DNA from 4 places in the Lentzea sp. NPDC004782 genome. Region 1 is predicted to be linked to each of the others. Evidence: riboswitches for the same ligand, from Rfam matches in the RefSeq annotation. Region 1 holds a riboswitch; each other region holds the start of a gene.
The links. A riboswitch is a leader RNA that binds a small molecule or an ion and turns the genes downstream of it on or off. The one in region 1 is predicted to bind cobalamin.
Positions count from the first base shown of each region.

Region 2: linked by a shared signal. The riboswitch ahead of cobN (cobaltochelatase subunit CobN) and the one ahead of ABZV40_RS21785 (iron ABC transporter permease) in region 1 are both predicted to bind cobalamin.
Region 3: linked by a shared signal. The riboswitch ahead of ABZV40_RS03510 (putative cobaltochelatase) and the one ahead of ABZV40_RS21785 (iron ABC transporter permease) in region 1 are both predicted to bind cobalamin.
Region 4: linked by a shared signal. The riboswitch ahead of ABZV40_RS11940 (CbtB-domain containing protein) and the one ahead of ABZV40_RS21785 (iron ABC transporter permease) in region 1 are both predicted to bind cobalamin.

Region 1 is NZ_JBEXJN010000023.1:8,521-11,786, reverse strand. Features, by position in the region: gene ABZV40_RS21795 (ABC transporter substrate-binding protein) at 1-260, opposite strand, end outside; gene ABZV40_RS21790 (ABC transporter ATP-binding protein) at 257-997, opposite strand; gene ABZV40_RS21785 (iron ABC transporter permease) at 997-2,019, opposite strand; cobalamin riboswitch at 2,052-2,189, opposite strand; gene ABZV40_RS21780 (hypothetical protein) at 2,216-2,698, shown strand; gene ABZV40_RS21775 (hypothetical protein) at 2,718-3,203, opposite strand.
Region 2 is NZ_JBEXJN010000061.1:37,279-40,544, forward strand. Features, by position in the region: gene ABZV40_RS38140 (precorrin-8X methylmutase) at 1-608, opposite strand, end outside; gene ABZV40_RS38145 (hypothetical protein) at 940-2,022, opposite strand; cobalamin riboswitch at 2,031-2,163, shown strand; gene cobN (cobaltochelatase subunit CobN) at 2,198-3,266, shown strand, end outside.
Region 3 is NZ_JBEXJN010000003.1:46,115-49,380, reverse strand. Features, by position in the region: gene ABZV40_RS03510 (putative cobaltochelatase) at 1-986, opposite strand, end outside; cobalamin riboswitch at 1,026-1,166, opposite strand; gene ABZV40_RS03505 (beta-eliminating lyase-related protein) at 1,388-2,347, opposite strand; gene ABZV40_RS03500 (helix-turn-helix domain-containing protein) at 2,358-2,861, opposite strand; gene ABZV40_RS03495 (zinc-binding dehydrogenase) at 2,944-3,266, shown strand, end outside.
Region 4 is NZ_JBEXJN010000010.1:50,463-53,728, forward strand. Features, by position in the region: gene ABZV40_RS11930 (phosphoribosyl-ATP diphosphatase) at 1-187, opposite strand, end outside; gene ABZV40_RS11935 ((2Fe-2S)-binding protein) at 296-958, shown strand; cobalamin riboswitch at 993-1,183, shown strand; gene ABZV40_RS11940 (CbtB-domain containing protein) at 1,216-1,404, shown strand; gene ABZV40_RS11945 (CbtA family protein) at 1,426-2,178, shown strand; gene ABZV40_RS11950 (YbaB/EbfC family nucleoid-associated protein) at 2,239-2,694, shown strand; gene ABZV40_RS11955 (hypothetical protein) at 2,691-3,266, shown strand, end outside.

The sequences.
Region 1 (3,266 bases):
TTCCACGGTGAGGTGCGCAGGTCGACGGTGTTGTCGCCGTCCACGACGTACCCGGCCATGTGGTCCTTGAGGCCCAGCGCGAACATCAGCTCGGTGATGCCCGTGTCGTTGGTGACCACTTTGGACGGAACCTGGTCGAACGTGACCTGCCGACCGCAGTTGGTGATGGTCACCGGGTCGGACTTCGCGGTGTCCTGCGCGACCGTCGCGCCGCAGCCGGAGACGAGCAGCAGAGCGGCTGCGGCGAAAGCGGTTCTCAAGGGGTGACCTCCTGGTCGAACAGGAGCTGCGGAACTCCCGTGGTGGGGTGGCGGACGACGTGCGCGGTGACGTGGAAGACCTTGGCGATCAGCTCGGGCACGAGCACCTCCTCCGGCGTGCCGGACGCGACCAGGCGGCCTTCGTCGAGCACGTGGAGGCGGTCGCAGTAGGACGCGGCGAGGTTGAGGTCGTGCAGCACGGTCAGCACCGTGACGCCCAGGCCGCGGGCGAGCGCCAGCACGTCCAGCTGGTGGCGGATGTCGAGGTGGTTCGTCGGTTCGTCCAGCACGAGCACCCGCGGTTCCTGGGCGATGGCGCGGGCGATGAGCACGCGCTGGCGTTCGCCGCCGGAGAGGCTGAGGAAACTGCGGTCGGCGAGGTGCGCCACGTCCACTGTGGCCAGTGCGTCGGCGACCACGCGCCGGTCTCTGGCGGGATCGCGGTCGTGCGGCAGGCGACCCATCTCGACGACCTCGGCGACCGTGAAGTCGAACTCGACCTGCGACTCCTGGGTGAGCGCCGCGAGCTCGCGGGCGAGGTTCCGTCGCTTGTGGACGTTCTCGCCGTCGATCCGCACGGCACCGGCGTCCGGCTTCAGCGCGCGGTAGACGCACCGGAGCGTGGTCGACTTGCCGCTGCCGTTCGGGCCGACGATGCCGACGACCTCGGCCGAGGCGGTGAGCGTGATGTCCTCGACGATCCCGCGGACCGCGACGCCGGTGAGCTCGACGCGCATCAACGTCCTCCGAACACGTAGCTCTTGCGGCGTATGAGGAAGATGAAGCACGGCACGCCGATCGCGGCCGTGATGACGCCGAGCGGCAGCTCTTCCGGCGCCGCGAGCATCCGGGCGGCCACGTCGACCCAGACGAGGAACGAGGCCCCGGCAAGGGGTGCGAGCGGCAGCACCCTGCGGTGGTCCGCGCCCACGACCATGCGCGTGAGGTGCGGCAGCATGAGCCCGACGAAGCCCACCGCGCCGCTGACCGCCACCAGCACGCCGGTGATCGCCGCGGTGACGACGAACAGCCGCGTGCGGAACCGGTTGACCTCGACACCCAGCGTGGTCGCCGTCTCGTCGCCCATCGCCAGCGCGTTCAGCTGCCGCGCCCTGGTGAGCAGGTACACGATCCCGAGCACCGTCACCGAGGTGGCCACGGGCAACGACTTCCAGTCCGCTCCGCCGAGGCTGCCGAGCAACCAGAACATCGCCGCCCGCGCCGCGTCCCCGCGTGGCGCCTGGAACACCAGCAGCATCGCGACGGCCGAGAACCCGTACGCCAGCGCGGTTCCGGTCAGCACCAGCCGCAACGGTGTGAGCCCCCGGCTCGTGCGCGCGGTGAGGTAGACCAGCGCGGTGGCACCGAGTCCGGTCAGGAACGCCCCGGTCGACAACGCGTAGACGCCGAGACCGGACAACACGCCGAGCGTCGCGACCGCCGTCGCACCGACGCTCGCGCCCGACGAGATGCCGAGCACATAGGGGTCCGCGAGCGCGTTGCGGACCATCGCCTGGATCGCGACGCCGACCGTGCTCAGCCCGGCACCGACGACCGCGGCGAGCAGCACGCGCGGCAGCCGGATGTCACAGACGATGTGGTACTGCCCGGCGAGGTCCGCGGGGATCGTGCCGCCGGTGACGGCCGCCCGCAACAGGTCGACCGTGACGCTGAACGGGACGGAGACGGGGCCGAGCGCCACGCCCGCCACGACGCTGACGGCGAGCACGCCGACGAGCGCGCTGATCTTCGCGATCACTGACAGCCCTTCCCGCAGTCCACGGCAGGAGTTCCCGGTTGAAAGCCGTGTGCGGGTGTTCGGGCTCGCCCCACCGGAGTGGGACCTACCGTTGCGGGTCAGCGCCGGACTTCGACCGGTCTTCCCCCGTGCACGACGACCCCACCCTAACTCACCGGCCAGTGCACAAAACCGCGCGGAGACGCGTTCAACAGGCATGGGCGGAGGAGACAAACGGCGATTACGGCGTCAGCGTCAACTGGGCGAGCAGGACACGGGGCAGAAGAACAGCCCCGCCTTCATCGCGTTCGCCCTGCTCGTCGCCGGTTTCCAGACCGGTGGCATCTGGGCCGAGGAGATCCCGGCGGCACTTGATCGGCTCTACTGCACGCCGGAGTTCTGTCTGGCGTTGCCGCAGGCGCTGATCGGCTGGGCGATCGCGGTCGCGCCGCTGCTGGTGCTCCTCTGGCGCCGCGACGTGGCGATCTACTCCAGCGCGTTCCTGGCAGGGCTCATGGGCATGTTGCTCATCGCGTCCGACGGCAGCTGGGTGGTGCCGTCGGCGTTCTTCGGGGTGGGACTGGTGTTCGTACCGATCAGCCTCGCGATCTCCCGCCTGGCCAAGCCCGGCTGGCGTGCCGTGGCGGTGGCCGGCCAGCACTGGTTGCTGCTGGCCGGCCTCATCCTCTGGCTGGCGTGACCTCGGGCTACGAGGAGCCTCACACGCCGAAGCGGCGGAAGTACTCCAGGACGTTGGTCATCTGATGCTCGACCAAGCCGAACTTCGGAGTGTCGTGCGGTTCGAGCATCGCGAGCACGTCGACGGACTCGGTCACCTTCTCACCGGGCACGACGATCTCGGCCCGGTCACCGGGGAAGATCGACACCTTGTGACCGAGGTGCCACACGTCCCTCCTGGATCCCTTGACCAGCACCTTCCACGGCGGGCTGTACTGCTCGGGGTCCCCCAGCTCGCCGCGGATCCGGAACAGGGCGTGGAACACGGACTCACCGGTGGCCATCTTGCGGCCGAACGGGCCGTAGACCGCCATCGTGATCTCTTTCGCGGTCCGCGCCTGCCACACGACGCGACCGACCCACACCTGCTCCTTGCCGGACTCGGGATCCTTGCCGTAGAGCGGGATCTGCCGGGAGATCGCCGGGAACTCGCCGTCCTTCGTCCATTCCGGAAGCTCCTCCTCCACCGGTTGGGGTGGTGGCGGTGGAACTGGCGGCCTCATCGGGCGCGGTGGTTGCGGTGGGGGCAG
Region 2 (3,266 bases), on a different contig from region 1:
CTCGCAATCGCGTTGATAGCCGCCGCCGTCATGGCACTGCCGCCGCGCCGCCCGTGCACCACCAGGTGCTCCAGATCCGTTGCGGCCAAAGCTTCCTTGGACTCTGCCGCGCCGATGAAACCCACCGGGATGCCCAGGACGGCGGCCGGTCGCGGAGCCCCTGCGTCGATCAGGTCGATCAGGTGGAACAGCGCGGTGGGGGCGTTGCCGATGGCGATCACGGCGCCCTCGAACCGGTCCTGGAGGAGCTCCAGGGCGGCGGCGCTGCGGGTGTTGCCGATAGCCTTCGCGAGGTCGGGCGTGCGCGGATCCTGGAGGAGGCAGAGGACTTCGTTGTCCTTCGGCAGGCGGCGGCGCGTCACGCCGGACGCGACCATGTTGGCGTCGCACAGGATCGGGGCGCCGTTGCGGAGGGCAACGCGTGCGTTGCGGACGACGTCGGGGGAGAAGGCGACGTCGCCCGGCAGGTCCGTCATGCCGCACGCGTGGATCATGCGGACGACCACCTGGGCGACGTCCGCTGGGAACCTGGTGAGGTCCGACTCCGCGCGGATGGTGGCGAACGACTTGCGGTAGATCTCCGCGCCGTCCTTGATGTACTCCGTCACCAAGACCTCCGACGGACGTGGTCAGACATGTCGCTCCCGGTTGGATGTGCGTTGTGCGAACGGCCTGCACACGGGCCGTCTTGTCGTTCGGCTGTGTCCGCCTGGTGTGGAGCAAGACCTCGCTCAAGGCGGCGACGGCAACGGCGCGTGCGCATCGCAACGCCCGGCATGACTTCCCGCAACACGAAGGCCGTTCGCCGGTCGAGATCGAGCGGTGGTGCCGAGCCGCGGCCCGCGACAGCTCGGGCGATGCCTGCGGGCCTGACGGCAGACGGCACGGGCTCGCCCCGTCGCACACGGCCGTGACACAGGAGTGCGAGGCAGGTGGAGGTCACCTGATCTCCTCGTCGCGGGCGGTGCCGGCAATGCGGCGGTAGCCGTCGCCGATCGCGACGAACTCGATCACATCGCCGACGGGGCGGCCGCAGCGGCGGGCACAGCCCGACCAGTGCACCGGGCGCTGCGGAATCGATCCCGATTGGAGGGCCCCCTGGGGGGATCGGGTCCCCACTCCAATCGTCTCAGGCAGGTCTGACAATTCCGGGCGGGCGAGCCAGGCGTACACGTCGGCGCGCACGTCGGACAGCGACTTGGCGCAGCCGGGGCGGCCGGTGCAGGCGCTCACGCCGTGCCAGGGCGAGGCGGGATCGGTGATCAGGCCGGACGTGTCGGTTCCCGGCGGCACGACCAGGCTGCGCCACGGGGTCAGCCGGACCGGGACGCCGGGGAGCTGGTGGGCGTCGAGGCGGCCCAGCGGCACGCCCGGCGTCACCGCGGAAGGTGCGACCGGTGTCACAGCCGGGGTGATGCGCGGGACGTCGGTGGCGCCGAAGTGCTCGGTGATCTTTCGCACACCGCCGTCCACTTCGGACAGGCGCCAGGCCGGGCCGCGCAGCTGCTGGAAGAGGCGGGCGGCCGTGACGACGGCGTCGACGGGGTCGGTGACGCGCACACCGGTATCGGTACCGGCGAGCAGCAGCACGTCGTCCACCAGCCCGAAGTCGCCGCCCGAGCCGCTCACCGGCAACCCGACCGTGACGAGGAAACGCCCTGGTAGCGAGGCCAGTTCCGGGTCCGCGCACAGGGCCTCGTCCAGTGCGTCGACCAGCGCCTGGTTGTCCTCCAGCGGTGCGGCGATGATGTTGCGGATGCGTTCGTGCGTGTCAGAGGGCAGCAGACCGGCCGCACGCAGGCGTGAACCCAGCTCGGCGCCGTCCGCGAGGCCTCTGATCTGGAGGTTCGCCCGCGAGGTCAGCTCCAGCGAGCCGTTCCCGAGTTCCAGCGCCGCAACCCGGACCACGTCCCACTGAGCAGCGGAAAGAGTGCCGCCCGGGACCCGGATGCGCGCGAGTCCGCCGTCGGCCGCCTGGTGCAGCTCGACGGCGCCTGGGCAGGCATCCGGGTGAGTACGCATAGGTCGGACTGTAACCCGCCGGTTAGGGTGAGCCCGAACGACGAAGCGCAGGAGGAAGCCGGTGTGAATCCGGCGCGGTCCCGCCACTGTGACCAGCGGCAGCTGGGAGTCAGGAACTCCGCTTCGCCTGTCACCCGCAACCTGGGGCGAGGACCCCACGAGGGATGGAGCCTGCGTGATCCTGCTGCTGTCGACCTCCGACACCGACCTGCTGTCGGCTCGGGCGAGTGGTGCCGAGTACCGGCTCGGCAACCCCGCGCGACTCGCGGCCGACGACCTGCCGGCGCTGGTCCAGGACGTCAACCTGGTCGTGGTGCGCATTCTCGGTGGGCGCCGGATGTGGGAGGAAGGGCTCGACTGGCTGCTGGCCGGCGGCCTGCCCGTGGTGGTGCTGGGCGGTGAGCAGCAGCCGGACGCGGCGCTGATGGAGCTGTCGACGGTGCCCGGTGGCGTGTGCGCCGAGGCGCACCTCTACCTCGCGCACGGTGGTGCCGCGAACCTCGCCGAGCTGCACAAGTTCCTCGAAGACACGATTCTGCTGACCGGGCACGGGTTCGCCCCGCCGCAGGCCACGCCGACCTGGGGTGTGCTGGAGCGCGAGCCGTCGAACGAAGGCCCGACGGTGGCGGTGCTCTACTACCGGGCGCACCACGTCGCGGGCAACACGGCGTTCGTGCACGCGTTGTGCGACGCGATCGAGGCCAAGGGCGGGAAGCCGCTGCCCGTCTACTGCTCGTCCCTGCGCACCGCCGAGCCCGAACTGCTCGACACGCTCCGCCAGGCCGACGCGCTGGTCGTCACGGTGCTCGCGGCGGGTGGCACGAACCCCGCCAAGGCGAGTGCCGGTGGCGACGACGACGCGTGGGACGTCGGCGCGCTCGCCGCGCTGGACGTGCCGATCCTGCAGGGGTTGTGCCTCACGTCGAGCCGCGAGTCGTGGGACGAGAACGACGACGGACTGTCCCCTTTGGACACCGCGACGCAGGTGGCGATCCCCGAGTTCGACGGTCGGATCATCACGGTTCCCTTCTCGTTCAAGGAGATCGACGAGGACGGGCTCACGGTGTACGTGGCGGATCCCGAACGGGCGCTGCGCGTCGCCGGGATCGCGGTCCGGCACGGGAAGCTGCGGCACATCCCGGTGGAGGACCGCAAGATCGCGGTGATGCTGTCGGCGTACCCGACCAAGCACTCCCGCATCGGCAACGCCGTCGGCCTGGACACGCCGGCGTCGACCGTGCGGT
Region 3 (3,266 bases), on a different contig from region 1:
GCGGCCTGGCGCATCGCGTCTTCGAGCTGCTGCTCCTCGATGCCCGGCTCGTCGAACGGGTCGCGCCGACGACGGTGCGGCAGAGCGAGCCGGACGGCGGTCTCGACGTCGGTCTCCTCCACCTCCGTCGCGCCGCGCCAGGCCGCGTGGGCGGTGGCGGCACGGGCGACGACGAGGTCCGCGCGCATGCCGTCGACCTCGAAAGCCGCGCAGACGGCGGCGATCCTGCGCAGCTCACCGTCCGGAAGGGACACTCGCGGGAGGTTCGCGCGTGCCTGCGTGATCTGCTGCTTGAGCTTCGCGTCCTCGTCCGCCCACTTCGCGGCGAACGTCACCGGGTCGGCCTCGTAGGCGAGCCGGCGCCGGATCACCTCGGTGCGGACACCGACGTCCCGTGCCGCCTTCACCGCCACGGTCAGCCCGAACCGGTCGAGCAGCTGCGGCCGCAGCTCGCCCTCCTCGGGGTTCATCGTGCCGACCAGCAGGAACTGCGACGGGTGCGACACCGAGACGCCTTCGCGCTCCACGTGCGCCCGCCCCATCGCCGCCGCGTCGAGCAGCAGGTCGACCAGGTGGTCGTGCAGCAGGTTGACCTCGTCGACGTAGAGCACGCCCCGGTGCGCCGCGGCCAGCAGCCCGGGCTGGAACGCCCGCACCCCCTCGGTCAGCGCCTTCTCCAGGTCGAGCGACCCGACCAGCCGGTCCTCGGTGGCACCGACCGGCAACTCGACGAGTTTCGCGGGCCTGCGCTCACTGCCGTCGTGCGGCGCGTCCGGGCAGTCCGTCGTGCCCGGCACGCAGCCGAACCGGCAGTTCTCGGAGACGTCCAGCTCGGGCAGCAGCGCGGCCAGGGCACGCACGATCGTCGACTTCGCGGTCCCCTTCTCGCCGCGCACGAGAACACCGCCGATACCGGGGTGCACGGCGTTCAGCAGCAGGGCCAGCCGGAGGTCGTCATGTCCGACGACAGCCGAAAAGGGGAACATGCTCGGCGAAGTCCTTCCTCGGGTGTCCACGCCCGTGGCCGGTGGTCGAAAGAGGGGGACGAGTTCCTGACTCCCGGCCTCCTCCTCGAGAACCGGTCACAGTCGCGGGACGGCGCCGGATTCGCACCGGCTTCCTCGCACTCCCCTCACAGCCCCGGCATCGTCGCATTTCGGTCCTGCCGGTCCAACAGCCAGGTGAGCGACATCGCGTCGCGGACGCGGCAGGCTGCTGGTTCTCAGTCGCACTAGCGCTGCGAAGTCCTGGCAACCGAGGTCGCGGACGCGCTGGTAGAGCAACTTCTCGTCCGCTTCCAGGACCGAGTCGTCCTGCTCGAGGACGAGCATCGGACTCCGCGAGGTCTGTGGTCACCTGACAACACCACGGCCGCCGCGATGTCACATCAGAGCAGGCTCTGGAACTCCGCCCACGCCTCCCGCACCTCGTCGCCCGTCCACTCCAGCGCGGGCTCCGCCACCGTGACCTCGGTCTTGGCCATCTGACCGTCCCGCCAGAACCGCCCGAGGAACTTCCCGCTCGCCTCGGTCAGCCGGGCCGGGTCGCCGGGCAGGTGCAGCGCGAACTGGTGGGTGTGCGGCTCCGGCAGGCCCATCGCCTCGGCGACCACCTTGGCGTGCGCGACGTAGGTGCCCAGGCGGGGCAGCACGGTGTCGAGGCCGTGCAGGGCCGACAGCGCCGCCGGCCACTGCTGGAACAGCATGCCGCCGTAGCGGTGCCGCCAGACGCGGGCCTGGTCGACGAAGTCCCGGGTGCCGGCGAGTGCCGCACCGGAGATGCCCTCCAGCGACTTGTAGAACGAGACGTAGATCGAGTCGAAGAGGCCCGCGATCTCCTCCAACGGCTTGCCGAGGCCGTACGTGCTCTCCCACAGACGGGCGCCGTCGAGGTGCACGACGGCGTCGCGGTCGCGGGCGGCGTCGACCACGGACACCAGCTCGTCCCAGGTCGGCAGGACGAAGCCGGCCTCGCGGTCGGGGACCTCCACCAGCAGCGTGCCGAACGGTTCCGGGCAGTCCGCCACGTGCTCGTTCGCGACCTTGATCGGGCGGAGGCCGGACAGGACGGTCAGCGCGTCGTCCTCGTGGTGCAGGGGGTGGGCCAGCGGGTGCATCGCCACGATCGGGTTGTGGGTGCGGTCGGCCCAGCAGCGCAGGGCGATCTGCTGCGCCATGGTGCCGGTCGGCACGAACAGCGCCGCCTCGGTGCCGAGCAGTTGCGCGACCCGCGTTTCCAGGGCGCCCACCGGGCCGCCTTCGCCGTAGCGGTCCGGGTCGACGTCCGGCACCGGGCCGAGCAACTCCAGCAGCGACTTCTTGCGGACTCCCGAGAGCTGGCGGTTCATCACCCCGGCATCAAACCCCAGCGGCCAGCGTGTTCGCGAGCGAAATGACGCCCGCTCGGATGTCGTGGGCGGTCATGCCCTGGTCGAGCAGGAACGCGATGTGCTCGCCGCGCAGCACGGCCAGCAGGGTGTGGGCCTTGAAGGTGGAGCCGACGAGCCCCGTCAGCCGGTCGACGGTGAGCTGGAAGTTGCCCTCGCAGCTGCGGGTCGTGGTCCGCTCGACCGCGATCACCAGCGGCAACGACGCCAGCACGTGGTCGAACAGGGTGCCGGCGAACTCGGCGGCGGTGCGGCACTCCAGTGAGGCGACCTTGATCCACGACGCGGCCGTCTCGTCCACGACGGCCTGGATGAGGCCCGCCTTGTCGCCGAACCTGCGGAACACCGTGCCCTTGCCGACGCCCGCCGCCGCGGCCACGTCCTCCATCGACACGGCCTCGACGCCGTGCTCGCAGATCAGGTCGGTGGCGGCCGCGAGCAACGCGGCCCGGTTGCGCGCGGCATCGGCTCGCATCACAGCTCCTTGACATAAGCGGACTGACGGTCCGTATAGTAGCAACCGGACCGTCAGTCCGCTTACTGGGGGAGATCACGAGATGAAGGCAGTGCGGTTCCACGAGTTCGGCGGCCCCGAGCTGCTGGTCGCGGAAGAGGTCGCGGACCCGGTCGGCGACACCCTTGTCGACGTCACCGCGATCGGCCTCAACTACGGCGAGACGGTCATCCGCCGCGGCAAGGGGCGCGAGCTCTTCCCGTGGTATCCGGGCCCGACGCTGCCCGCCGTCCTGGGCTCGGAGGTCGTCGGCATCACGCAGGACGGACGCCGCGTCATCGGCGTGCCGAGAGACGGCGCCTACGCCACGAAGGCCGTCGTCGAAGATCCGGTCGAGCTGCCGGACGACGTGAGCGACCACGAGGC
Region 4 (3,266 bases), on a different contig from region 1:
AGATCTCTTCGGCGAGCTTCTCGTCGGACTCGTACTCGGCGGCGATCCAGACCTCGCCCGCCTCCTCCAGGACCTTCTTGCCCTGCGCATGGACGCCGGCCTCGAGCGCTGCGACGGTGCCGGAACCCTCCGGCTTGGTGGCGGCTCGTTCGGTCAGTTCGGCGAACAGGGAGTCGAAGGTCTTCACGGGGTGACATCCTCCCACCTCCCCAAGCCAGGTCCACACCGCGGTCACATCTGTCCCAGGCCGTGGACGTGATCTGTCCTGCCTGGACACCCGGTACGGTGAATTCTCGTGCCAGAGGATTCGACCGGATTCGCCGAAGTGCTCGCGGCGTTGCGCCGGGTGCGCGGCATCAACCCGTTCTTCGCGCTCGACGTCGGCCGCCCGGACGAAACGTGGCTGCCCGGCACGGCACTTCTCGAAGGCCCCGCGCTGAAAACCACCATCGACGCCATCGCGGCCCGCTACAACGCGGCGGAACCGCGCGTCGCGGCGAGCCTGTTCTTCCTCAGCTACACCGCCCGGTTGCTGAGCCCGCTCACCGCCGCGGACCTCCCGATCGACATCCGGCCGGAAAACCTGTGGTGGCAACACCACCCGGCCAACGGCCTGAGCGTGCGCATCGACCTCCCCCAGCTCGGCCCGACCGCGCGGGAAGCGCTCGAACCCGTGGTGGAGGCGATCCAGGGCGTCACGCCGGTGGCGCGCGGATTGTTGTGGGGCAACGCGATGTCGAACATCGCGGGCGCGCTCAAAATGGTTGTCCGCGCACGCATGCTCACGGCCGAGGAAGCGGAACTCCGCGGCAACCGGCTGATGAGCGCGCCGCCGTTCGAACAGGCGGGACAATTCCTGAGCATCCCCGGCGAGCTCGGGTTCCTGCGCAGGAGCTGCTGCCTTTACTACCGCGTCGCCGCTGGTGGGAAGTGCGGCGACTGTCCACTCGTGAAGTGAGGAACGCAACAACTCTTATGGCCGGTTGTGCTTGAGCGCCCGATCAAATTACGGTGCACGCGCCGCAGTGACGGGAAGCCGGTGAGAATCCGGCGCGGTCCTCGCCACTGTGACCGGGAAGCGATCCCCGCCGAGCACGTCACTGGCACCCCGAGGGAGCTGGGAAGACGCGGGGGCAGCGTTGATCCGGGAGTCAGGAGACCGGCTGCGGCGCCGCAAGGAGAGTTGACCTTCCACGAGGTATGGAGGAGCCCGTCATGACGAGCCCCGCAGCACATCTGTCCGCCGTCCGCGTGCCCAAGTGGGCCTTTGCCGTCGCTTTGCTCGGCCTGATCGTCACCTACCTGGTCCTGCAGGAGAACGGCCTCGCGCTCGGTGCGAGCTCGCAGCTGCTGCACGAGTTCTTCCACGACGGCCGGCACGCGCTCGGCGTCCCGTGCCACTGAGCTGACCTCCAGACCGAGCACATGACAACCACGTACAAGTCCCTGGCGCTGCGCGGAGTCGGAGCGGGCCTCGTCGCCGGCGTCGCCTCCGCGCTGGTGCAGCTGCTGGTGACCGAGATCCCGATCCGCGCCGCGCTCGCGGTCGAGGAGGCCAGGGAGCCCGCCGGTGAGGGCCACTCGCACGGCGGCGAGGAAGAGCTGGTCAGCCGCGGTGCCCAGGTCGTGGGCGGCATGCTCGGCGTGATCATCGTCGGCATCGCGGCCGGGCTCGTGTTCGCCACGGCCTACGCGCTGTCCAAGCGGTGGTTCGTCGACCGCACGCCGTTCAGCCGCAGCTTCGCGCTCGGTGCCGCGGTGTTCGGTGCCGTCGCGCTCCTGCCGTGGCTCAAGTACCCGGCCAACCCGCCCGCCGTGGGCGACCCGGAGACGGTCAACCACCGGACCGCGCTCTACCTCGGCGTGGTCGCCGCCGGACTGGTGATCGTGTGGGGGGCGAGCTGGCTCGCCGAGCGGCTCCGGTCCTGGACGCAGCCCGTCCGCGTCACGGCGGTGCTGCTCGCGGTCGTCGCGGCCGTCGCGGCGGTGCTGCTGGCGTTCCCCGCGCCGCCGGACACGATCCCCGCCGACATGCCGGTGAACGTGCTGTGGCAGTTCCGCCTCAGCTCGCTCGCCCAGCTGGCCGTGCTCTACGTCGGCATCGGCGTGATGTTCGGCCTGCTGGTCGACCCGGCCGCGCGCCGGGCCAAGACCCCCGGCAGGGCCGCTGTCGCCTGATGGTGTGGGGTGGCCGCCCACCCGGCCACCCCGCCCAGTCGGCGTTGGTACGTTCGGCGCATGCCTGACAGCGCTGAGTTGCTGGAACAGATGCGTCAGAAGCTCGAGTTCTTCGAGCAGGCCAACCGCGCGGCCGAGGCCCGTGCCGCCGGTTACGACGCGATGGGCGGCGAGCTGAGAGACGTCGAGGCCGCCGTCCAGTCCCCCGACCGCGCCGTCACCGTCGTCGCGGGCCTGTCCGGTTCCATCAAGGACATCCGGTTCACCGAGGACGCGCGGAAGCTCTCCCCGTCCCAGCTCTCCCAGTCCGTGATGTCGGCGCTGCAACAGGCCGTCGCGGCCGCCGCGCGCCAGCAGGCCGAGATCGTGCAGAGCCACACCGGCCTCCCGATCGCCGAGCGCGTGCAGAAGACCCAGCAGGAGATCTTCGGCCGGCCCGCCGACCCGCCCTCCCGGCCGCCGGTGGACGACGACGAGGACACCGGGAGCATCTACCGCAGGGATGACCGCTGGTGACCGGCTTCGTGGTGCACCCGGACGAACTGGCCCGGTGTGCCAAGGCGGTCGGCGCCCTCTCCGGCACTTCGACCAAGCTGAACGACGCGGCCACCACCGCGTCCGTCCCGGCGATCAGCTGGGGCGCGCTCGGGCACCTCCTCGGCCTGTACGAGCAGTACGACGGCCTCCTCGGCGACCTGCACGGCCACTTCGGCAAGATGACCGAGGGCTTCGGCAAGATCGACGCCGCCCTCACCGCCACCGCGCAGACCTACGCGGGACACGAGCAGACGACCACCGACGCGTTCGCCAAGACCCTCCAGTCCGGCCTCGACAGCGCCACCGCGCCGCCGATGGTCTCCGGCGGCAAAGCCACCTCGAACGCCGGTGCTGTCCTCGGCAGCTACACCGATCAGTACTCCGGCGGCAACGTCGGCAAGCAGGCCGCGAAGTCAGTTCCGTTCGGAGGCAGCAGCTACTCGCTCATGAAGGACAGCGCGAAGCTGTCCGACGATCTCAGCAAGGGCGACGGCGAGGCGATCGCCAAGGACGTCGTCAGCGTCATCTCCGACATGAACGACTTCATGCAG